Regions from separate parts of the Micromonospora sp. NPDC005553 genome, predicted to be linked through region 1. Evidence: riboswitches for the same ligand, from Rfam matches in the RefSeq annotation. Region 1 holds a riboswitch; each other region holds the start of a gene.
What was found. Region 1 has a riboswitch for cyclic di-AMP ahead of ACFYPG_RS29025 (coiled-coil domain-containing protein). Riboswitches for the same ligand answer to the same signal wherever they lie in the genome.

Region 1 (5,409 bases):
TCAGGCGGGGGAGCAGGTCCAGGGCGACCCGCGCGGCGGTGCCCCAGTGCCTCTCGGCGTCGCGTATCCGGGCTGCGGCATCCACCGCGGAGCCACCGCTCGCGGCCGTCGCCTCGCCGACGGAGAGCACGTCCAGGGAGACCGCCATCGCCCGGCAGCCGTTGCTGGCGGCGGTGAACGCGGCGCCCACGGTCCCGGAGTGCAGCACCGCCCGGCCGGCGTTGGCGCCCCGGTTGACGCCCGAGAGCACCACCGACGGCGGTGGTCCGAACGCCCCGTGCAGGGCGATCAGCGTGATGAAGCCCGGCGACCCGGCGACCCCGTACGTCGGCACCCCCGCCAGGTCCGGCAGCGGATGGTCGTTCACGACGACCCGCCCGTCGCGCTCCACGGCGCTCATCGCGGCGCTGGTGCCGCTCGCCTCCTCCATCGGGGCGGCCACGACGACGTCCAGGCCCCGCCGCCTGGCTGCCCAGGCCAGCGCCTGGATGCCCGGCGCGGCGACCCCGTCGTCGTTGGTGATCAACACCCGCAGGGTCATCGCTCGACCACCCGGCCGGCCAACTCGTCCGGGGTGGTCCGCTCCTGTTGACGGCTGTCCGCCGGCACCAGCCGGACCCGGTCCACCAGGCCGGTGATCGAGTCCAGGCGCCCGGTGCCCAGGCCGTGCCGGGTCACGTTCAGCGCGCCGGCGGCGGCGCCGGTGCGGATGGCGGTCCGAATGTCGCCGCCCCTGGCCACGACGGCGGCCACTCCGGCCGTCATCGAGTCGCCCGCGCCGCGTGGGTCGGCGGCCTCCAGCCGGGGCATCTCGACCTGGAACAGTTCCCCGTCGATGAGCGCCAACGCCGGCTGGTCGGCGCGGCTCACCACCACCGTCTCGGCGCCGCCCGCGTGCAACTCGTACAGGGCCCGGGTCAGCTCCTCGGTGTCGTCGCTGCGGGCGCGGCCGTCGCGGATCAACTCCTCGTGACTGACCTTGAGGAAGAACACCCCGCTCTCCAGCACCGAAGCGAGGTGATCGCCGGAGAGGTCGACCACCACTCGAGCACCGTTCGCGCCGAGGTCGGCGGCGAAGCGTCGGTACAGGTCGGCCGGCACGAGCCACGGTTCGTTCGGCCCACTGAGGATGCTCACCGAGGCCCGTAGGCCCTCGCCGAGGGCGAGGTTGTACAGCTCGTCGATCTCGTGCCGGCTCAGCGGCTGTCCGGGCACGTCGGCGATCTCCTGTCGGGAGCCGTCGCGGCGATCGTGCACGTACCCGCCGCTGCCGGAGTCACGGACCACCACCTTGAGGTCCACACCCTCGCTGACCAGCAGTGGCTCCAGCACCTGGCCGATCTCACCGCCGAGGGCGGCGCAGAGCACCACGTCGACTCCGAGGGAGAGCACCATCCGGGCCTGCCAGACACCCTGCCCGCCGGGGTGCAGGTGCAGCTCGGGGTGGTCGTTGGGCTGGTCCACCATCACCGTCAGCTGTGGGGTGGGCGCGAAGACCATCACGTGCCCACTCATCGGTCGTCGCCGTTCATGCTGGCCGCCCTCCGGCACCTTCGGAAGATTTCGTACTAACCGACCTTAATGGCGCAGGTGGTGGCAGGTCGTCGCATCGGCCCGGTCCGGCGCGGCGCTGAGGGTCCGTGGGGCGTTGCCAGCCAGACATCGGTACGGGACGATCGGGCGACCAGACGACGGCGGGAGACGGTGTGCTCAGCAGCGATACCTTCAGCTACACCGTCCAGGCCCGGTGCTCACCCGCCGAGGCGGCAGCGTTGCTCAGCGACCTGACCCGGCAGGGCGAGCTGCATCCGCTGATCGTGCGGGTTCGCCGGGTACCGCCCCGGCCCGGTGCCCAGGCGAGCTACACGATCAACGACCGGTTGGCGGCCGGTCCGCTGCGCTTCCGGACCACCTACCACGCGGACGTGCTGATCAGCGAGGCCGACGAGATCGTCATGGTGGCCCGCCAGTGGCCGGCCACCACTGTGCGGAACCACACCCGACTACGCGCCGAGCCGGACGGCCTGACCCGCATCGACGTCGAGATCACCCTGACCGCGCCGAGGCCCCTGTTCCGCTACGCGTTCCGCCAGGCCCAGGCCGCTCACCTCGCCCTCGCCACCCGACTGGGCGCCGCCCTGGACCGCACCAACAACACCCCGCCCCCCTGACCCGCCCCTGGCGCGCCGATCTTGCAGTTTCGGCTGTCGATATCAGTGGGATGAACCCATATGTCGGCGCAGTAACTGCAAGATCGCGGGCGTGCGGGGTGTGCGGGGCGGGGCGTGGGGTGCGTTAGGTCGGGGTTGGCGCGCTGTTGCGGGTCGGGCGGGTGATGGGACGTCGGCCCCACGGCTTGTAGGTGGAGAGCACTGTCGCGATGACCATCAGGCTGGTCGACACCGCCGGTGCGATGACCAGGTCGGCGCGATCGCGGGCGGGCAGGGCGGCGCCGACCGCTCCGGCGTGACGCAGATTCGGGGTGAGCAGGAACAGCACCAGCCCGACCATCACCGTGGTGAGCACGAGCTTGACCAGCACCCACCGGTGGCGCAGCAGGCCCCATGGGGTGAGCAGCGAACTGGCGACTCCGATCAACCACACCAGGACGCTCAGCGGCGCGAACAGCACCGTGCCGACCAGGGCCGTGACCGGATAGACCACCGCCGGATCGGCACCCCGCTGAACGGCGACGCCGAGGGTGAGCAGCACCAGGTCGGCGCCGAGCCAGCCGAGCGAGGTGACGAGGTGCAGGGTGAGCAGCGCCTTGCGGGTGGTGGGTCGGATCCGAGGCATACCGCGATGCTGCCCGCCGGCCACAGCCGGGTCGTCCGACGAGCGACGACATCAGGGGTACGCCCGGTGACGTAGCCCGGCCCCTGACGCCGTGATGCCTGTGAGCCATCCAGTGGCTCACAGGCATCACGACGAGTGGGTCAGTAGACCGACAGGTGTACGTGGTTGGTGTGGTCGCTGGACGGGTCGCCGCCCGCCCCGCTGTACGACTTCCACCCGCTGCTGGGCAGCCAGATCTGCCTGTACCAGATCACGTAGAGCACGGCGAGCCGGTCCGCGTTGCGGATGAAGTACGCGGCCAGGTTGTTGCCGTACGTCTTGTCGCCGCCGGTGGCGTCGCCGCCGAAGCCGTTCTTCTGCGCCGCGAAGTCGCAGGCCCGGCCCTTCGGGTGTTCACCCGAGCCGCTGGGGCGGTGGCACGAGACGTACCGGGTGAATCCCGCGGCCTTGGCCTGATTGAGCGCGTGCAGGGTGCGCGGGGTGATGCAGCCGTTGGCCGGCGTGGGGTCGTTGACGCTGCACGACTCGGAGGGCCAGGAGCCGTCGGAGTTGCGTGGCGCGGCCTTCGCGTTGGCGCTGGAGGTGCCGCGGTTGGAGCCGGCGTCGGCGGTGGTCTGCGGCTTGGGCGTGGTGGCCACGGTCAGGGCCCGTTCGGCCTGCTCCTTGCGCTTGGCCATCACCGCGACCTGCTTGCGCTGTTCGTTGATCTCGCCGTCCAGGGCGACCCGGGTGCGGTTGGCCTTGTCCTTGGTGTCCAGCAGGTCGCGCAGCACCCGGTCCTCGTTGGCCGCCACCGCGTCCAGCGCGGCGGCCCGGTCCATGAAGCCTTCCGGGGTGTTGCTGTTGAGCAGCGCCGACACCGCACCGAGCCGGCCGGTGCGGTAGGCGACCTCGGCGATCTCGCCGACCTTGCCGTTGCGCTGGTCGATCTCGACCTCGATGGTCTCCAGCTGGGTGCCGAGCTGCTTCTGCCGTTGCACTGAGGTGTCCAGGGCGCGCTTCGCGTCCAGGTAGCCCTTGCTGGCCGCATCGAGCTGGGCCCGCAACGCCGGGGTGCCGCCCTCCTCGTCGGAGTCGGGTGCGGCGGCTCGCAGGCCGGTCGGGGGAGCGGCCGAGGCGGTGCCGGCCGGAAGCGCGACGCCGAGGGCGAACATCGCGACGATCAGGGCCGCCAGTCGGGCGGCGGGTGGTCGTGCTGGTGCCACTGCGCATGTCCTTCCGTCAGCCGCCGACCGGGTTAGCTGACGGGTTCGGGACGGAAGATCCCTACCGCTGACGCGGATACACCCCAGGAACATGGTTCCCCGGTTCGCCCAGGTGGGCGATTAGGCGGCGACCGCCACCGGCGCCGGGAGGGCGCCGCCTGGTGACGGCCGGGACCGAGCCTACCGGTGCGGGTGGGGCCGCTGCAGCCGATGTGACGGACGGTGCGTGCGTCAACACGGAAATCGACGAACCGGTCACCATTCGATGGAGCCGCAGGCTCCAGAAGCGGCGCCAGGCTCGATCTGCAAGGTCGCGTGTTCGATGCGGAAGTCGTCGTGCAGGGCCGTACGTGCCGCGGTGAGCACCGCGCCGACCTCCGCGCCCGGTGCCATGGTCAGGTGGGCGGAGGCCACCTCCATGCCCGAGGTGAGCGTCCAGACGTGCAGGTCGTGCACCTCGACGACACCGGGGACGGCGGCGAGCCGGTCGTGCACGGCGGTCACCTGGAGGTGCTCCGGGGCGGCCTGCACCAGGATGCGGATGGCGGCGCGGGCCAGCCGCCAGGTGCGCGGCAGGATGAACACGCCGATGGCGACCGCGACCAGAGGGTCGGCCCACCACCAGTCGGTGACGGTGATGAGCAGCGCCGCGCCGATGACGCCGACCGAGCCGAGCAGGTCACCGAGCACCTCCAGGTAGGCGCCCTGGAGGTTGATGCTCTCCTTGGCTCCGGCGCGCAGCAGCGCGAATGCGGCGATGTTCGCCAGCAGGCCGAGCACGGCCACCACGAGCATCGGGCCGGCGATGACCTCATGCGGGTCACCGAAGCGGCGGATCGCCTCGACCACCACGTAGATCGCGACGCCGGAGAGCAGGACGGCGTTGGCCAGCGCGGCGAGCACCTCGAGCCGGTAGAGCCCGAAGGTGCGCTGCGGGTCGCCGGTGGCCCGCCGGGTTGCCGTGATGGCGGCGAGCGCCATCCCGATGCCGAGCACGTCGGTGAACATGTGCCCGGCGTCGGAGAGCAGGGCGAGCGAGCCGGTGTGCAGTGCGACCACCGCTTCGACCACCATCAAGGTGGCGAGCAACCCGAACGCCGCCCAGAGTCGACCTCGGTGCTGGTGTGCGGCATTGGCGACGGACCCATGGTGGTGGTCATGACCTGCGCCCACGAGAACCACCTTCCGCCGCTGGTCGGGACCTGGTCAAATGTATGCTCACATCGCTATGTATGCAAGTGTACGGGCAGGGCGTTCCGCCGGCGGCAGTCCGCACACGTCAGCCGGTCGGGTCGATGGTGGTGAGACGCTGGGTGGCCCGGGAGAGCGCCACGTACAGGGTGCGCACCCCGGCGCCCGGATCCGCCCGGATCTCGCTCGGGGCGACCAGCACCACCCCGTCGTACTC
Region 2 (5,409 bases), on a different contig from region 1:
GTGACCAGTGGAACGAGGGCAAGGCCATCTCGCGCGCCGACGCCCGTCCCGGTGACCTGGTGTTCTTCTTCTCCGGCCTGAGTCATGTCGGGCTGTACCTGGGTAACAACCAGATGGTGCACGCGCCACGCGCCGGCAAACCGGTGCAGGTGTCCAGCATCACCACCATGCCCATCGCCGGGTTCCGCAGACCTGGCTGATCCACCTCGCGCGACACGACGGCCCCCGGTCACCGACCGGGGGCCGTCGTGGTTCTCAGCGGGGTGCCCCCACCGGGGAGGGCAACAGCTGCACGTCGGCGAGGTCGACGTACATGATCCGGTGGCCGAACTGGATCTGCGCGTACCGGTTCTTGCCGCGAATGACGGTCCAGTCGCCGGGTGAGGAGCCGTCGAACGTGCTGGCCCGGTAGTACTCGCCGGCCAGCACCGCGCCGACGGCGTACCGCTGCCCGGCGGCCAGCGTGTACTGCAGCGGCGTGATCGCCTGGTAGGGCACCCCGTCCGGGTACGCGGACTGCTCCGGGTACGCCCGTCCGTACACCGGAACGGTGGCCCTTCCGGGCTTCGGCGTCGCCACGACTCCGACGGTCCAACTGGCGGTCGGCGCGGACGTCGGGTTGTGGAACCAGGCCCGCTGCCCGAGGTACCAGATCGCCGTCCAGTCGCCCTGCCGGCCGGCCAACGCGTACGTCTGCCCGGCGGACGCCCGGGCCCCGTGGTCCGACACCGCCATCGTGTTCGGGCTGCCGTCCGGGCGGAGCGCGATGTCGTTGACCAGCGGCGCGTCAGCGGACGGTGCGCTACGCAGCACCACCGCCGAGGAGCCGCGCGGCGCGCAGGGCACTCCCACCGTGACGCAGTCGGTGAACGCCGGCTGGTTGGTGGTGTGGTCCGGGTCGATCCGGACCAGCCCGGTGGCCGGGGTGCCGGTGTCCAGTCGAGGGGCGTGCAGCAGGTCGAAGTAGTGCGTCCAGTCCCAGTAGGGGCCCGGATCCCAGTGCATTCCCCGCACTGTCGAGGGGATGGTGCCGGGCACGTTGTCGTGGCCGATGATGTGCTGGCGGTCCAGTGGGATGCCCAGCCGCAGCGCCAGGTGGCGGACCAGCTTCGCCGAGGTCCGGTACATCGCCTCGGTGTACCAGGTGCCCTGCGCCGCGAAGCCCTCGTGTTCCAACCCGATCGACTTCGCGTTGACGTACCAGTTGCCGGCGTGCCAGCCGACGTCCTTCGTCTTGACGTGCTGGGCGATGTGCCCGTCGACCGAGCGCAGCGAGTAGTGCCAGCTCACGTAGGTCGGGTCCTGGACGAGTTGCAGGGTGGTGGCCCAACTCGCCTCGGTGTCGTGGATGACGATGTACTCGATCTTCTGCCGCGCGGGCCGGTCGGAGAGGTCGTGGTTGCCGTAGTCCCCGTCGCCGAACGCCTCGTAGGGCGCCGGGATCCACTCGCAGGAGATGGTGCGGGGGCATTCCACCCCGTCCGGGCGGGCCAGCCGGCGCAGGCCCAGCCGGTCCAGCCAGGAACGTTCGGGCCGCACCGCGCGGGCCGGCAGGGTGATCCGTTGGCCGTCGTCGGTCACCCGGGCTTCGCCCGCGCCGATGGTGGTGAAGACCTCGTCGGCGAAGGCCGCCGCGGCGTCGGCGCTGTCCGCGCCCGAGTACCGGGCCACCGCGCCGTACCAGGCCGCCGGGTCGGTGTCCGCGCCGACCGGCGCGCCCAGATCCCTCTGGTACGCGCTCAGCAGCGCCGCCCCACCCCGGATGTTGAGGCCCGCGTCGGTACGCAGTGCCTCGGGGGCGGCACCGGTCAGCGCCGCGGCGGCGTCGACGGTCTGCAACGCGGCGGTGGACGGGGCGGGCGCCTCGACCGGTCGGGGCGCGGGCACCCGGGCGGGACGGGAGTCGTCGCCGCGTGGGTCCTCGGCACCGGCGTCGTGGTGGCCGCGCCCGGGTAGGGCGGCCACATGCCGGGCGTCGGTCAGGTGCATCGGGCCGTAGCCGCCACTGGTGCTCGGTGTGCCGGCGTTGGTGTCCCAACGGGACTCCAGGTAGGAGACGCCGAGCAGCACGACGGCCGGTACGCCGTACTCGGTGGCCGCGTCGGCGTACTGCTGTTGGCGGTCGGTGGTGGGCGCGGCAGCGGCCGGGCCGACGGAAAGTGGCACCGTGGTCGCGGCGGCGACCACGGTGGCGGCGAGCAGCGCGCGCCAGCCGGTCGACAGGGTTGGATGGTGCATCGAACCCCCTAGATTCTCGCGGAGTTAGGTCAAATCACCATCGCGCCGTCCGGGAGCTCGCGTCAATACCTTTCCATCTATCGAAGCTTGGGGAAAGAATTCTTCACACACGGTCGGTGACCTCATCCAATCCGTACGGAGTGTCACGGCCGCACGGGTTGCGGATCGGTAACGGGCGTCTCTACTCTGGTCATTTGTCGGCCCGACAGCAGCTCCGCCCACCCCGGGCGGTAACGGACCGACACCGCCGAGTCGTTTCCGAGCGAACCGGGGACCCAGGTCCCTCGGGGTGAATCCGCAGCCACTGCGGTAGGGCGCCGACTTCCCGCCCGAACCCGTCAGCTAACCCGGTAGGCGGTCAGGAAGAAGGAGTACGGAACCCCGGTGGCACTCCATGCCCCGCGGCCGTCGTCCGAGCGGTCGGCATCAGCCGGCCCGGCGTCGATAGTGCCGCGCCCACGCTGGTCCCGCTTCACCACCGCACTCGCCGCGCTGGCCGGCGTCGCCGTCGTTCTGACCGGCAGTGCCACGGCGGCCCACGCCGACCCCTCCGTCGCCGAGATCGAGCGCCAGATCGACGCCGACTGGAACAAGCTCGAACCGATCATCGAACGGCACAACGCCACCCGCATCGACCTCGCCGCGAAGCGCAAGCAGGCAGACGCGCTGGCCGCCCGGATCACTCCGCTCGAGCGCCAGGTCGACGCCGCGATGGACAAGGTCAGCGCCCTTGCCGTACGCGCCTACATGGGTGAGAACGTCTCGACCGTCAACGCGATGCTGGGCAGCCGGTCGCCCAGCGAGGTGGTCGGCCAGCTCGAAATGCTGGACCGCTTCGCGCACAACCAGCAGAAGGACGTCCGCGAGGTGGCCGACCTGCGCGACCAACTGGCCGCGCAGAAGGCGCCACTGGACGAGATGGTGGCCCAGCTGACCCGCACGGAAGCCCAGCTGGCGGCGAAGAAGAAGCAGATCAACGACGAGATCGACCGCCTGCAGAAGCTGCGCCTGAAGGTGTACGGCAGCGGTGGCGGCGGTCCGCTGCGCCCGGCGCCCTGCCCGGGTAGCTACCCCGGCGGCGCCGCGGGTACCGCGGTCAAGTTCGCCTGCGCGCAGATCGGCAAGCCCTACGTCTGGGGTGCCGAGGGCCCGAACTCGTACGACTGCTCCGGGCTGATGCTGGCCGCCTGGGCGAAGGCCGGCGTGTCGCTGCCGCACAACGCCGCCGCGCAGAGCCGGGTCACCAAGAACGTCAGCAAGGGTGACCTGCGCCCCGGCGACCTGGTCTTCTACTACAGCGACATCCACCACGTCGGCATGTACGTCGGCGGCGGCTGGGTGGTGCACGCCTCGCAGGCCGGTCAACCGGTCAAGATGAAGAAGGTCGACGACGGCCCGATCCACAGCTACGGCCGTCCAGGCTGACCCAGTGTGACCGTAGGGCCCGTCGCGATCGCGTCGCGGCGGGCCCTCGTCGTTCTGGTCCTAGCGGGTGGGCCAGGTGCGCCAGTGCTGCCAGGCGCGGCTGGGTGTCGGCCCCCGCTGGCCCTGGTAGCGCGAGCCGTAGACCACCGAGCCGTACGGGTGCTCGGCCGGCGAGGAGAGCCGGAAGATGCAGAGCTGCCCGATCTTCATGCCCGGCCACAGGGTGATCGGCAGGTTCGCCACGTTCGAGAGTTCCAGCGTCACGTGACCGGAGAAGCCTGGGTCGATGAAACCGGCGGTGGAGTGCGTGAGCAGCCCGAGCCGGCCCAGAGAGCTCTTGCCCTCCAGCCGGCCGGCGAGCTGGTCACCCAGCGAGATGACCTCCAGCGTCGAGGCGAGCACGAACTCCCCCGGGTGCAGCACGAACGGCTCGCCGTCGGGGACCTCGACCGCCGAGGTGAGGTCGTCCTGCTGCATGGCCGGATCGATGTGGGTGTAGAGGTGGTTGTTGAAGACCCGGAACAGCCGGTCGAGTCGGACGTCGATGCTGGAGGGTTGGACCAGGGTGGGCTCGAACGGCTCCAAGCCCAGCGTGCCGGCCTTGATCTCGGAGACCAGGTCACGGTCGGAGAGCAGCATCGGACCACCATAGCCGCGTTGCCGGAAGTGGCCGGATTCGGTGCCGGACCAGCGCGTCGAGGTCGCTGCTCGTACATTTGTTCGATAGAATGCCCACATGGCTTCCTGGTCCGAATTCGCCGCCGACGAGCCCCGACTCGCCGACGGGATCCGCGTTCTCCTTCAGCAGTACGGGCCGGGCTTCGGCTATCTGGCCACGGTCCGTGCCGACGGCGGGCCCCGCGTCCATCCGGTCTCCCCGGTCATCACCGCCGAGGGGCTGTTCTGCTTCATCATCGACTCGCCCAAGCGCCGCGACCTCGAACGTGACGGCCGTTACGCGCTGCACTCGTTCCCTGCGGAGGAGAGCGACGACGAGGCGTACGTGGCGGGTCACGCCCGCCCGGTGACCGATCCGATCCTGGTGGCGCAGCTGGCGCAGAGCGCCCGCGCCGAGCCGCAGGTCGACTGGCGGCTCTTCGAGTTCACCGTCGACGTGGCCATGCTCACCCGCCGCGAGCAGCACATCGCGGGCATTCCGGGTCTCGGGCCGAGTCGGCCGGCCGTTCGGGTCTGGCTCGACCCAAACGCCCAGTCGGCGGTGGCAGCGCCCCTCGCCGTCCCGCAGACGCGCCCGACCCTCCTCAGCCGTGACGTGCAGTGCACGGCCGCCTGACCACACGACCGGAAGATCATCGGTGCTGGCTCCGTCGTGACGGAGCCGGCACCGATGCGTACGCCCGCCACGCCTGCCACTCCCGCATGATCCACTCGACTTCAACGAACTTGCGGTATCCCGGCGCTCCGGACGCCCCGACTTCCAGGAAACCGAGTGGATCATCCCTGCCGACCCGGGCGGCACGGTCCGCAGACACCTGCGGTCACCGGGGGTGCCTGGGTGCATGGGCCCGACGACTCGGGTACAGTGGTGCCGCTTGCGGGTGTAGTTCAATGGCAGAACATCAGCTTCCCAAGCTGACAGTGCGGGTTCGATTCCCGTCACCCGCTCCACGATCAAAGCCCTGGTCAGGACAACAGTCCCAGCCAGGGCTTTTGATGTTGCGCTGGTCAGGGCTTCACGTAGTGCTGGCGGGGGAACAAGCGCATGAGGCGCGGCAGGCGTTGTTC
Region 3 (5,409 bases), on a different contig from region 1:
TGACTTCCCGGCCGAGTCGTACGCCGAGGCGTTCCTGGCCGCCGCCCGCCGGGAGCTGGCACCGGCCGAGGCGCTCACCGCGACCGCACCGGCATAGCCGCTCAGCGGTAAGGATCCAGCAGCGCCAGTACCGCCGCCGGGTCCTCCACGTGCGCGTTGTGTCCGAGACCGGGCAGCGTGGCGACCGGTACGCCGTACTCCTTGAGCTGTTCGTCGGTGACCATCGGGTCGCTCTCCCCGCGCGCCAGCACCACCGGCACGTCGGTCGCCGCCAGCAGCGCGGCCAGATCGGGCTCGCCGACGGCGAAGGCCGCGGGGTCCATGGCGAGGCGCCACCGGCCGTCGACCTGGCGCAGCCCGGCTTCCACCACCGGGTGGTCCGGCGGGACCAGACCGGTGAGCCCGGCGACCCGCAGGTAGCGGCGAGCCGCCTCGGTGCGGGTGGCGAACCAGCTCACCGGTCGGGCGGCGAGCTCGGCGGCGCGGCTCAGCTCGGCGGGTGACCAGAGTGCCTTGATGCCCAGCCCGACCACGGCATCCACCGGCGTTCCGGCGTCGCGGGCGGCCAGCGCCAGGCCGACCACCCCACCCAGCGAGTGCCCGAGCACGACCAGCCGGTCGTCGGGGACGAGGGCCCGCGCGATCTGCTGAGCGAAGCCCGCGAAGGAGTACGACGGCAGCGGCGACGCCCAGCCGTGGCCGGCGAGGTCCGGTGCCAGCCACCGTCCGGGCCAGTGCTGCTCAAGGTACGGGGCCCAGGGCAACCACACGTCCCCGGTCGTTCCCATCCCGTGCAGCAGCAGCAGGACCGGCCCGCGGCCGGTGTGACCACCCGTTTCATCCACCACGGCCGCAGTCTCCCACGGTTCAGGGTCGGGTACGAGGGCCGTCGATGGCGGGCCGGGCGGACAAACGCCGCGGACGCCGGCTCCTTGTGGGAGACGGCGCCCGCGGCGGTCAGGGTGCCCGGGTCAGGCGGAGTAGCCCCGGCTGGTGATCCAGTTGGCCAGGTCGATCGTGGTGATCCAGTACGACGGGTCGGCCGGGTTCGCCGAGTCGGCGATCCGCACGGTGCGACCGTTGTCCTTGTAGCCCACCACGGCGATGTAGTGCCCACCGCCGTAGGAGTGCCACCCGCCGTCGGTGTCGACGGCGTCCCCGACGACGTTGGCCACCACGCCCCGGCCGTCGGTGACGGCCTTCACCACGTCAGCCTGGAGCCGGTCCATCTGGGCCGGGCTGGGCGTGCCGGGGAACATCCGGGTCCGGTACGGGGAGCCCTTCACCTCGGCGTTGAGCACCCGGGTGGTGTCCTCGGCCGAGTTGGTGCCCATCTCGGTGGTGCCCAGTTCGGCGCCGAGCTCCTCCTGGGTGCGGTCGATGCCCGCGGCGCTGAGCGCGTTCCGGGTGGCCGCCGGGCCGCAGTTGTAGTAGGTGTTCTGCGCCTCGTAGTCGTAGTCGAGCACCTTCGTCGCGGGAGGCTTCGGCGGCGTCGGCTTACGGGTGAGGTCGGGGTTGCTCTTGGCCTTGGCGGCGGGCGACGCGGCGCTGGTGGCCGGGGCGGCCGTGGTCGGCGCGGCGCTGGCAGAGGGGGACGCGTCCCGGGCCTCACTGCGGGAGGCGGCGACGTCGCTGCGCATCTCGGCGACGGTGGTCGCGGTGCGCTGGCCGGCCGGGGCGTCGTCAGCAGTGGTGAGCAGGGCGCCGGTGGTGGTGGCGATAGCGAGGGCTGCGGCGGAGGCGGCGACGATCTGGTACGGGCGCTCGGTGGCGAGGCGACGGAGCTGACGCTGCAGGGTGTGCTTCACGGGGTCCTCCACGGATCGGGGGGAGAGCGGCACACCGGGGCCGGACCGGTATCCGGGCAGGCGCCAGCGCGCGGACCGTGGTCCGCGGGTGTGAACCGCTCAGGGGAACGCCCGGATCGGCCGGGCGGGAAAGGCGATGACCCGGGGGGTCAGCTCACCGTCACGCGACGATTGAGCGGGTGCACCGCCGCGCCGTGGAGGCGAGGGAACAACCGAGGGGTGGAAAGGTGCTGCACGAGGATGGGACTCCTTCCGACACCGCCTACCGGGTTAGCTGACGGATTCGGGCGGGAAGACGCCCTACCGCGGGCCGTGGCTCGCGGATTCACCCCGGACTTACTGGTGGGTCCCCGGTTCGTAGATCACGATTAAGCGGGTCGATGCGGCGTCGCGTCTTGCGATCGGTTACCGCACCGGACGGGACGACACTACTGGCGTCTCAACGCCCTGCCAAGCCAGGTTCACCTGCGTAAACCCCAATTGGCGCCACAATTTCTGCGCGTAATGCCGACGATGTGACTCGATGGGACAACCAGTTACGGCGACGCCTAGGGGCGACAACCGGACAGGCCGTAAAGAACGCGGCCACAATCGCGGGAACAATCCCGTCGATCGCGTCGGACGTCCGATTTCCCGATTGGGTGACCGGCCTCACATAACGGATTGGGCTCAACCCACCCGGGCCGGGCGCCACAGTGCCACGACGGCGGGACGCAACGCCCCGGCGACCGTGCGGCGCGCGGGGACCACGCTCGGGCGGAGCCGGGCCGCCGCCGCGTACGCCTCCTCGGCGAGGGCACGAGCCGACTCGGCGGCCAACTCCGCGTCGCGCCAGGCGACCCGCTCACGGTCGGCGGCCACCTGGTAGTCGGTCGACCGCGCATCCCGGATCACCCGGCTGATCAGCACCTCCTGCTCGACCGGGTGTCGCCGGGGATCCCAACCGCGCCGGTGCCCGAACACGTCGCCGAGCTGCGCCATGGTCAGGTCGCCCCGCCAGTACGCCGCCATCGCCGCCCGGTGCAGATAGCGTTCCCGGGCGGCGTACTCGGCGGGGGTGTGTGGGGTCTGCGGGGTGGGCAGTGCCCCCGCGCCAGCGAAGCGACGCGCGGCGGCGTCCGCCTCGTCGTACCCGATCCAGGCCTGCTCCAGCTGTTCCTGAGCGGCCAGCCAGGCGGCACGCCGCCGCTGGGCGGTGGTGGCCGCGCGGGCCGCGGCAACGGCCACCTCCTCGGCGTAGCGGCGCCTGTCGACGGCCTCGGCGTCGGCCAGCTCCTGAGCGGTGAGCCCGGCCGGGACCGGATCGCCGGTCGGCCGGGCCCGTTCGGGGCGGGCGGCCAGCACGGTGAGCAGGCCCAGCGTCAGCAGGAACAGCGTCGACCAGATGGCGGCGGCCCGCGGCACCTCGGTCACGAACTGGTAGAAGACGACGGTCTCCATGGTCGGCACCTCGGGGAGAGAGCAGTGCGATGGAAAGCCGCGCCGACCAGCGGGCCACGGCGGGCCACGGGTCGGCGGGTCAGGGAGCGGGTGGGTCGACAGGGCGCGGCGGCGGGACGGTCGTCCCGGTGGCTCAGCGCCCGGGTGGGGCCCGGGAAGCCCGACCGCTCGCACTGGCGACGAGGGGCAGCCGGTCAGATTCGGCCGCCCTGGCCGGCAGCACGCCGGCCGCGATGGTGCCCTGATCGCCGGGGAGCGCCACCGGCGCGTCGACCGACCAGGTCGGGACCGACTCCTCGGTGGCCTTCGCTGCGGCCGGACGGGCCGCGCCGTGTGCCCCCGAGCCGGTGGCGTCGGCACCATCGTCGCCCGACGCACGGCCGGCGTAGATGACGGTTGACTCCGTTGGCGCGGCGTGTCGGCAGGAGGCCGCCAGCGAGCCGGCGACAGTGGTCGGCACCACGCTCGACGTGGGCCCCGTGCCAGGCGTCGACGTGGCGGCCGTGGCCGGGCCTGCGCCGAGCGCCAGGGCCGCGACGACGGCGAGGCTGGTCAGCACCCGAGTCGCCCAGCGCGCCACCCACCACAGCGGACAGGTGAACGCGACCGGAAGCACGTCCCCACGCTACCGTCGCGCCAACCCGTGCGCATCGACCACGGGCGTGTCGGATCACGCCGCGCCGACCCCCTTTGACCAGGGTGGACGCCGTCAGCGCAGGTCGACGTAGGTTGATCGACCGCCAGCCTGACCGGCCTCGTCGGCGGGTCCGTCGACCTCGCCGCGGGCGATGCTTCCGGGGTCTCGCGCGTCGTCGTCGCCGGCCGGGCGTTGTCGCGGGACGGGCGCTGGACGGGCCGCGCGGCGCGGCGCGAGCCGGCGCATCATCGGAGTTTCGACGAAGCGGTGCAGCAACCCGGCGAGGATCAGGTTCACCGCCAGGAAACCGAGCACCACGGCCGGGCCACGCCAGCCTCCGAAGCCGATCCCCCAGGTTCCGCTCCAACGCAGCACGCTCGTCATCACCAGCACGTGTACCAGGTAGAAGGCGAACGAGACCTCACCGAGCCAGACCAACGGCCGGGAGCGCCACGGCGAGCGCCGACCCCGCACGTCCGCGTCCGCGGCAGCGGTGATGACCAACAGGTACGCGACCGCGAGCAGCGTGGTCCACAGCTCGGCGCGGATCCACTGCGCGGCCACCACCCAGGTGACCAGGAAGATTCCGCTGGCCACTGTCAGTCTGGGACCGCGCCAGAGCCCCCGGCGCATCAACTCGGCCGCCACCGCGCCCAACCAGAACTCCAGCGACCGCACCGGCGGGAAGATCTGGGTGAACCACCAACGGCTCACCTCCGGCACCAACTCCTGCGCCGGCCAGAGCGCGAGGATCAGCAGGGGCAGCGCGACGATCAGCGCCCAGAGCAGCTTCGGCCGGGCCCGGCGCAGCAGCGGCAGCGCCAGCGGCAGGCAGAGGTAGAAGAAGAACTCGCAGGACAGCGACCAGCTGACGGTGTTGATGCTGTAGAACCAGCCCGGCCGGGGATCCCACGCCTGCAACAGCAGCAGGTTCTCCAACGCCGCCGCCGGCAGGACCGGGTCGGCGAACCACCAGGCGACCACCAGCGTCGCCACGAACAGCACCAGGTGGTTCGGGTAGATCTTGGCGATCCGTCGCCGCCAGAACGTACGCCGCGAGTCGCCCTCGCGGGCCGACCAGACCAGCACGAAACCGCTGAGGATGAAGAAGAACTGCACCCCGGAGAGACCGAGGGTGAACAGCGCGTCGATGACTGCCTTGTAGTCCGGCTCGGCGATGATCCGCATGGTGCCGGCGTGGAAGCCGAAGACCAGCAGAGCGGCGATCCACCGCAGCCCGGTCAGCGAGGGCAGCCGGGGCGGGGCCGGTGCGGGCCGGGCGGCCGACGTCGCGGCGACGCTCGTCATGCCGGGATCCCGGCGCTCGGCAGGGTCACCAGCACTGTCGTAGCCTCCTCGGCGCGGCGTCGGACGGCGCGACGGCGACGCCCACGACGACCCGGCAGGGCCGCACCGAGGCACCCTACCGGGTCACTCCCGGGTGAACCGGACGCATCCCACCCGCCCCACGAGCCCGCGCTCCCCGGGCCGGAAACCGCCCACCGGCTCGGCGTTAACCTCCCG
Region 4 (5,409 bases), on a different contig from region 1:
TCGGCTGCTCCGACTCGCGACTGGCTGCCGAGATCATCTTCGACCGGGGGCTGGGCGACCTGTTCGTGGTTCGCACCGCCGGGCACACCGCCGGCCCCGAGGTGCTCGGCAGCGTCGAGTACGCGGTGACAGTGCTCGGCACCCCGCTGGTGGTGGTGCTCGGTCACGACTCCTGCGGTGCGGTGCAGGCCGCCCGGGAGTCCGCCGCGACCGGTACCGCGCCGAGTGGCCATCTGCGCGCCGTGGTCGACGCCGTGCTGCCCAGCCTGCGCCGGGCCGCGGACGAGGGCGTGGACGACATCGACGGCATCGTCGACATCCACATCGCACAGACCGTCGAGACGCTGCTCGGGCAGTCGCCCGTGCTGGCCGACGAGGTGGCGCGGGGGCGGTGCGCGGTGGTGGGCGTGTCCTACCGACTGGCAGCCGGAGCGGTACGCCCGGTGGCCGCCGTTCCGGCCGGCTTCACGACGTTGACGACTCCGGCCTCGACCGACCCGGCCGCGCCTGCCACCGTCTGACGCGACGAGGGCCGCTCCGCGTTACGCGGAACGGCCCTCGACGGGGATCGTGCGGGTCAGAGCAGCGACATGTGGACGTGGTCGGTGTGGTTCGACGGCCCGCTGTACGAACTCCAGCCGGTGGCCGGGAACCAGATCTGCCGGTTCCAGATCACGTAGTAGATGCCGAGCCGGTCGGCGTTACGGATGAGGAACGCGGCGACGTTGTTGCCGTACGTCCGGGTGTCGTTGTTGTGCCACGGGGAGAACCCGCTCTTCTGTAGCGACCAGTCGCAGGCGCGGCCCTTCGGGTGCTCCCACGGCCCGCCGGGGCGGTAGCAGCCGACGAACCGGTTGAAGCCGGCCGCCTTGACCTCCTTGTACGCGTGCAGCGTGCGCGGCGTGATGCAGCCGGAGGTGGTGGGGTCGTTCTCGCTGCACGACTGGGCCTTCCAGTCACCGTCGGCAGTGCGACCCGGGCCGATCTTCGCGACCTTGGAGGTGGCATCCACCAGGCCGCCGGTGAAACCCTTGCCGCCGACGAGGGAGAGCGCCTTGTCGGCCTCGCTCTTGCGCTTCGCCATCAGGGCGGTCTGCTTCTGCTGCTCGCGCACCTCGGTGTCGAGGGCCAGCTTGGCCTGCTCGGCGCGGGCCTTCACCTCGTTGACCTCGGAGAGCTTCTTCTCGTTGACCATGTTGATCTCGTCGAGCAGCCCGGCGCGCTGGACGAACGAGTCGGGCGCGTCGCTCTCCAGCAGCATCGCGACCGCGCCGATCCGGCCGGTCCGGTACGCCTGTGCGGCGATCTGCCCGACCTGCGGGGCCAACGCGTCCAGTTCGGCCTTGGCCCGGTTGACCTCCGCCGCCAACTCGCTCTGCCGCTTCTTGGACTTGTCCAGCTTGGACTTCGCGGCGGAGTAGTCACGGTTGGCCTGCTCGATGACGTCGTTGAGCAGCTTGGGCTCGCCGTCCTCCTCGTGCCCGGACGGTGTGGGGTTCGTCGGGGCGGCGTGCGCCGGGAACGGCCCGGCGAACACGGTCAGTGCGGCGATCACGGCCACCACGGGTGTCAACCAGCGGCGTAGGGGTGCCGTCACAATGTTCCCTTCCGTCGACCGCCGACCGGGTTAGCTGACGGGTTCGGGGCGGAAGTGGCCCCTACCGCTGATGCGGATTCACCCCAGGTACCTGGGTCCCCGGCTCGCCGGTTGGCGATTGGGCGGTGGCACCGCAGACGCCGCTTCGCGCCTTCATCGGTAACCGGCAGCGAGGTTACCCGAGAGTCGACCGGCTGAGCTACGCCTGGATGCCGACCAAAAGCGTCATTTCGCCATAGCGTTGAGTGACCAGTGACGGGGTTCTCAGGGTGGATGCCCGATCTGGTCACGCTGAGGAGTGTCACCATGCCGTATCCGTGCTCCTGTTCGACTTCGGCCACCGGTCGGTGGCCTCGGGTGGGGGTGCGGTCCGCGTCCGGTCCGGTTCGTCGGAGCCGGCCGTTCGCGGTGAGCTGAGTGCGGCCAGTGCCTCGCTGCGGTCCGGCTGGGGCCGGGGCTGGGGCGCGGGAGCGTCGGTGGGCGCTGAGGCGTCGCTGCGCCCGGCGGCGGTGACCACCGCGGCCAGCCCGGTGGTCAGCGGCACGGCGGCGATCAGACCGAGGGTGGCGACCGCGCTGCGGACGATCTCCTGCGCGAGGAACTCACTGGTGAGGATCTGCCCGATCGGCCGCGAGTCGGCGGTGAGCAGGAGCAGCAGGGGCAGTGACGCACCCGCGTACGCCAGCACGATGGTGTTGACAGTGGAGGCGATGTGCGCGCGGCCGACCCGGGTGGCGGCACGGTAGAGCTGCAACCGGGTCAGCCCGGGGTTGGCGTTCGCCAGTTCGGTGACGGTGGCCGCCTGGGTGACCGTCACGTCGTCGAGTACCCCGAGTGACCCGATGATGATTCCGGCGAGCAGCAGTCCGTGCAGGTCCACGTCGCCCTGGAACATCGACAGGGTGGTGGCGTCCTCGCTGCCGAAGCCGGTGAGGTGGGTCGCGGCGGTGGCGATGGTGGCGAGCACGCCGGTCAGGACCAGGCTGCCCAGGGTGCCGAGCACCGCGACCGAGGTCTGTGCGGTGACCCCGTGGGTCAGATAGAGCACCACGAACATGATCAGGGCCGCGCCGACCACCGCCACCAGCAGCGGTGACCTGCCGGCGCTGATGCCCGGCAGCACGAAGGTGAGCAGGATGGCGAAGCTGGCGGCCAGCCCGGCGAGCGCGGCCAGACCTCGCCACCGACCGAACGCGACGATCGCGGCCGCGAAGATCACCGCCAGCCACACCATCGGGGTGCCGCGTTGGTGCTCGGCGATGTTCCAGTTGCTGGTGGCGGGATCGGTCGGGTCGGCCAGCTCGACCAGGACCACCTCGTCGCCGACCTCGACCCGGGGTGCGCCGGGCCCGTCGGGCACCGGAGTCCGTACCTGCTGGCCGGCGGTCGGCCCGTCGTCCACCCGCACGTCGACAGTGCCGCACCGCCCATCGCCGACCCTCGGTGTGCCCTCGGGGACCGACGGCGCCGGCGGGCACGGCTCGCTCACCACCCGTGTGACAGTGCCGGGGTAGCGCGGCACGTCGGCACCACCATCGGTCTGCGGTGACCCGCCGCGCGGCCAGAGCAGCACCGCGGCCAGCACGGTGGCGACGAAGAGGGGTACCACAGTCACGACGAGGATCCGTCGCACCCGAGGCGGGGCGGACGGAGCGGGGTGAGTGTGGTCGGCGGCCAAGGTGAGACTCCCAACGATCCGGTGCGGGATACGGGTCAGCGGGCCGGGCGGTTCACCGTTGCGGTGGAAACGCGGCGGACGGCGGGGCGGATCGCTGCCTGATGACCGCTTGATCACGGACGGTCAGTGCTCGGCCCGGTCGGCCGAGGGCACCGCCACGACGTGGCGGCGCCGGTGCCCGACTGTGCAGCGGCATTCGGAGGGCCATCGGGGGAGATGCTAGCCAGCCCCTCCGAGGGTTGCAGGTCGCGGCGGAGTGTCGGGCGGCCGAACCGCTCGCGCGGCGGTCTCCGGGGCGGCATGTTGGAGCCATGCCCGCTCCGTCACCGTCCGGCCCCGACCGACCGCGACACGCCGAACCCGTGCCACACGACAAGCATTCCGGGCACGACAAGCACGCCGGACACGATCCGGCGATGTTTCGCCGCCGGTTCTGGGTCTGCCTGGTGTTGACCATCCCGGTGGTGCTGACGAGTCATCTCGTGTCGGGTCGGCTGGGCCTGAGCGGGGACGTCGTCCCCGGTCAGGGCTGGGTGGGCCCGGTGCTCGGCTCGGTGGTGTTCTGGTGGGGCGGTTGGCCGTTCCTGGTTGGCGCGGTTCGAGAGGTCCGGGACCGGGCGCCCGGGATGATGCTGCTGGTCGCGATGGCGATCACCGTCGCGTACGCCGCGTCCCTGGCGACCAGCGTCGGCGTCTTCGACCTGGACTTCTGGTGGGAGTTGGCCGCGCTGGTCACCATCATGCTGCTCGGGCACTGGCAGGAGATGAAGGCCATCGGACAGGCCCGGGGAGCGCTGGCGGCGCTGGCCGCGCTGTTGCCGGACGAGGCCGAACGGGTGCCGGCGGACGGGCGGGTCGAGGCCGTGCCGGTGACGGGCCTGCGGATCGGCGACGTGGTGCTGGTCCGGCCGGGAGGCCGGGTGCCGGCGGACGGCCGTGTCGTCGAGGGCGGCGCTGAGCTGGACGAATCGATGATCACCGGGGAGTCGCGGCCGGTCGTCCGGACGACTGGCGACCGGGTGGTGGCCGGCACCGTCGCCACCGACTCGGCGATCCGGGTGCGCGTCGAGGCGTTGGGTGAGCAGACCGCCCTCGCCGGCATCCAGCGGATGGTCGCCCAGGCCCAGGCTTCCGGTGGACGGGCCCAACTGTTGGCCGACCGGTTCGCCGCCGCGCTGTTCTACCTGGCCACCGGCACCGCCGTGCTGACCGTGCTGGTCTGGACCGCGCTCGGTCAGCCCGACGAGGCGGTGGTCCGTGCGGTCACCGTCCTGGTGATCGCCTGCCCGCACGCGCTGGGTCTCGCCATCCCGCTGGTCGTCGCGCTCTCCACCGCGCTCGCTGCACGGTCCGGGATTCTGGTCAAGGACCGGTTGGCCCTGGAGCGGATGCGGACCGTCGGCGCCGTGCTCTTCGACAAGACCGGCACGCTGACCCGAGGCGAGCACGGGGTGACCGACCTGGCGACGGCGTCCGGCGTCGAGCGGAGCGAGGTGCTGCGGATCGCGGCCGGTGTCGAGTCGGATAGCGAACATCCGTTGGCCCGGGCGATAGTGGCGGCGGCCGGCCGCGGCGGCCCGGCCCGGGCAGCCGGGTTCCGGTCGCTGCCGGGCCGCGGTGTGAAGGCGACAATCGACGGTACGGAGTACGCGGTGGGCGGGCCGGCGCTGCTGCGCGAACTGGGCGTTTCGCTCCCGGCGGAGCTGGAGGCCGCGACCGGGCGGTGGTCGGCGCGGGGTGCCGCGGTGTTGCACCTGGTGCGGCTGCCCGACGCCGTGCTCGGTGCGTTCGCGTTGACCGACGAGGTGCGTCCGGAGGCCCGGCGCGCTGTCGACGAGTTGCGTGCCGAGGGTGTCCGGACCATCGCCATGATCACCGGTGACGCCCGGCCGGTGGCCGAGGCGGTCGCCGCCGACCTCGGCTTCCGGCCCGGCGTCGACGAGGTCTTCGCCGAGGTGCTGCCGGCCGAGAAGGACGATCGGGTGGCCGAGCTCCAGCGGCGGGGGTTGGTGGTGGCGATGGTCGGTGACGGGGTGAACGACGCGCCTGCGCTGGCCCGGGCGGACGTGGGCATCGCGATCGGCGCGGGCACCGATGTGGCCATCGAGTCCGCCGGGGTGGTGCTGGCATCCTC

Region 2: another riboswitch for cyclic di-AMP. It lies ahead of ACFYPG_RS11040 (NlpC/P60 family protein); the one in region 1 lies ahead of ACFYPG_RS29025 (coiled-coil domain-containing protein).
Region 3: another riboswitch for cyclic di-AMP. It lies ahead of ACFYPG_RS18915 (C39 family peptidase); the one in region 1 lies ahead of ACFYPG_RS29025 (coiled-coil domain-containing protein).
Region 4: another riboswitch for cyclic di-AMP. It lies ahead of ACFYPG_RS08810 (hypothetical protein); the one in region 1 lies ahead of ACFYPG_RS29025 (coiled-coil domain-containing protein).

The regions. Positions count from the first base shown of each region.
Region 1 is NZ_JBIAJD010000008.1:99,253-104,661, reverse strand. It holds gene surE (5'/3'-nucleotidase SurE) at 1-541, opposite strand, end outside; gene ACFYPG_RS29040 (PfkB family carbohydrate kinase) at 538-1,515, opposite strand; gene ACFYPG_RS29035 (SRPBCC family protein) at 1,707-2,171, shown strand; gene ACFYPG_RS29030 (hypothetical protein) at 2,296-2,796, opposite strand; gene ACFYPG_RS29025 (coiled-coil domain-containing protein) at 2,937-4,001, opposite strand; cyclic di-AMP (ydaO/yuaA leader) riboswitch at 4,007-4,138, opposite strand; gene ACFYPG_RS29020 (cation diffusion facilitator family transporter) at 4,257-5,174, opposite strand; gene ACFYPG_RS29015 (HelD family protein) at 5,281-5,409, opposite strand, start outside.
Region 2 is NZ_JBIAJD010000002.1:784,389-789,797, reverse strand. It holds gene ACFYPG_RS11050 (NlpC/P60 family protein) at 1-200, shown strand, start outside; gene ACFYPG_RS11045 (N-acetylmuramoyl-L-alanine amidase) at 256-2,238, opposite strand; cyclic di-AMP (ydaO/yuaA leader) riboswitch at 2,474-2,609, shown strand; gene ACFYPG_RS11040 (NlpC/P60 family protein) at 2,623-3,663, shown strand; gene dcd (dCTP deaminase) at 3,724-4,302, opposite strand; gene ACFYPG_RS11030 (pyridoxamine 5'-phosphate oxidase family protein) at 4,400-4,957, shown strand; tRNA gene ACFYPG_RS11025 (tRNA-Gly) at 5,219-5,292, shown strand; gene ACFYPG_RS11020 (DUF4240 domain-containing protein) at 5,350-5,409, opposite strand, start outside.
Region 3 is NZ_JBIAJD010000004.1:380,228-385,636, reverse strand. It holds gene ACFYPG_RS18925 (CDP-glycerol glycerophosphotransferase family protein) at 1-97, shown strand, start outside; gene ACFYPG_RS18920 (alpha/beta fold hydrolase) at 102-848, opposite strand; gene ACFYPG_RS18915 (C39 family peptidase) at 972-1,820, opposite strand; cyclic di-AMP (ydaO/yuaA leader) riboswitch at 2,053-2,193, opposite strand; gene ACFYPG_RS18910 (hypothetical protein) at 2,478-3,248, opposite strand; gene ACFYPG_RS18905 (hypothetical protein) at 3,382-3,864, opposite strand; gene ACFYPG_RS18900 (acyltransferase family protein) at 3,958-5,193, opposite strand.
Region 4 is NZ_JBIAJD010000002.1:322,008-327,416, reverse strand. It holds gene ACFYPG_RS08815 (carbonic anhydrase) at 1-521, shown strand, start outside; gene ACFYPG_RS08810 (hypothetical protein) at 578-1,597, opposite strand; cyclic di-AMP (ydaO/yuaA leader) riboswitch at 1,602-1,732, opposite strand; gene ACFYPG_RS08805 (YibE/F family protein) at 1,899-3,275, opposite strand; gene ACFYPG_RS08800 (copper-translocating P-type ATPase) at 3,692-5,409, shown strand, end outside.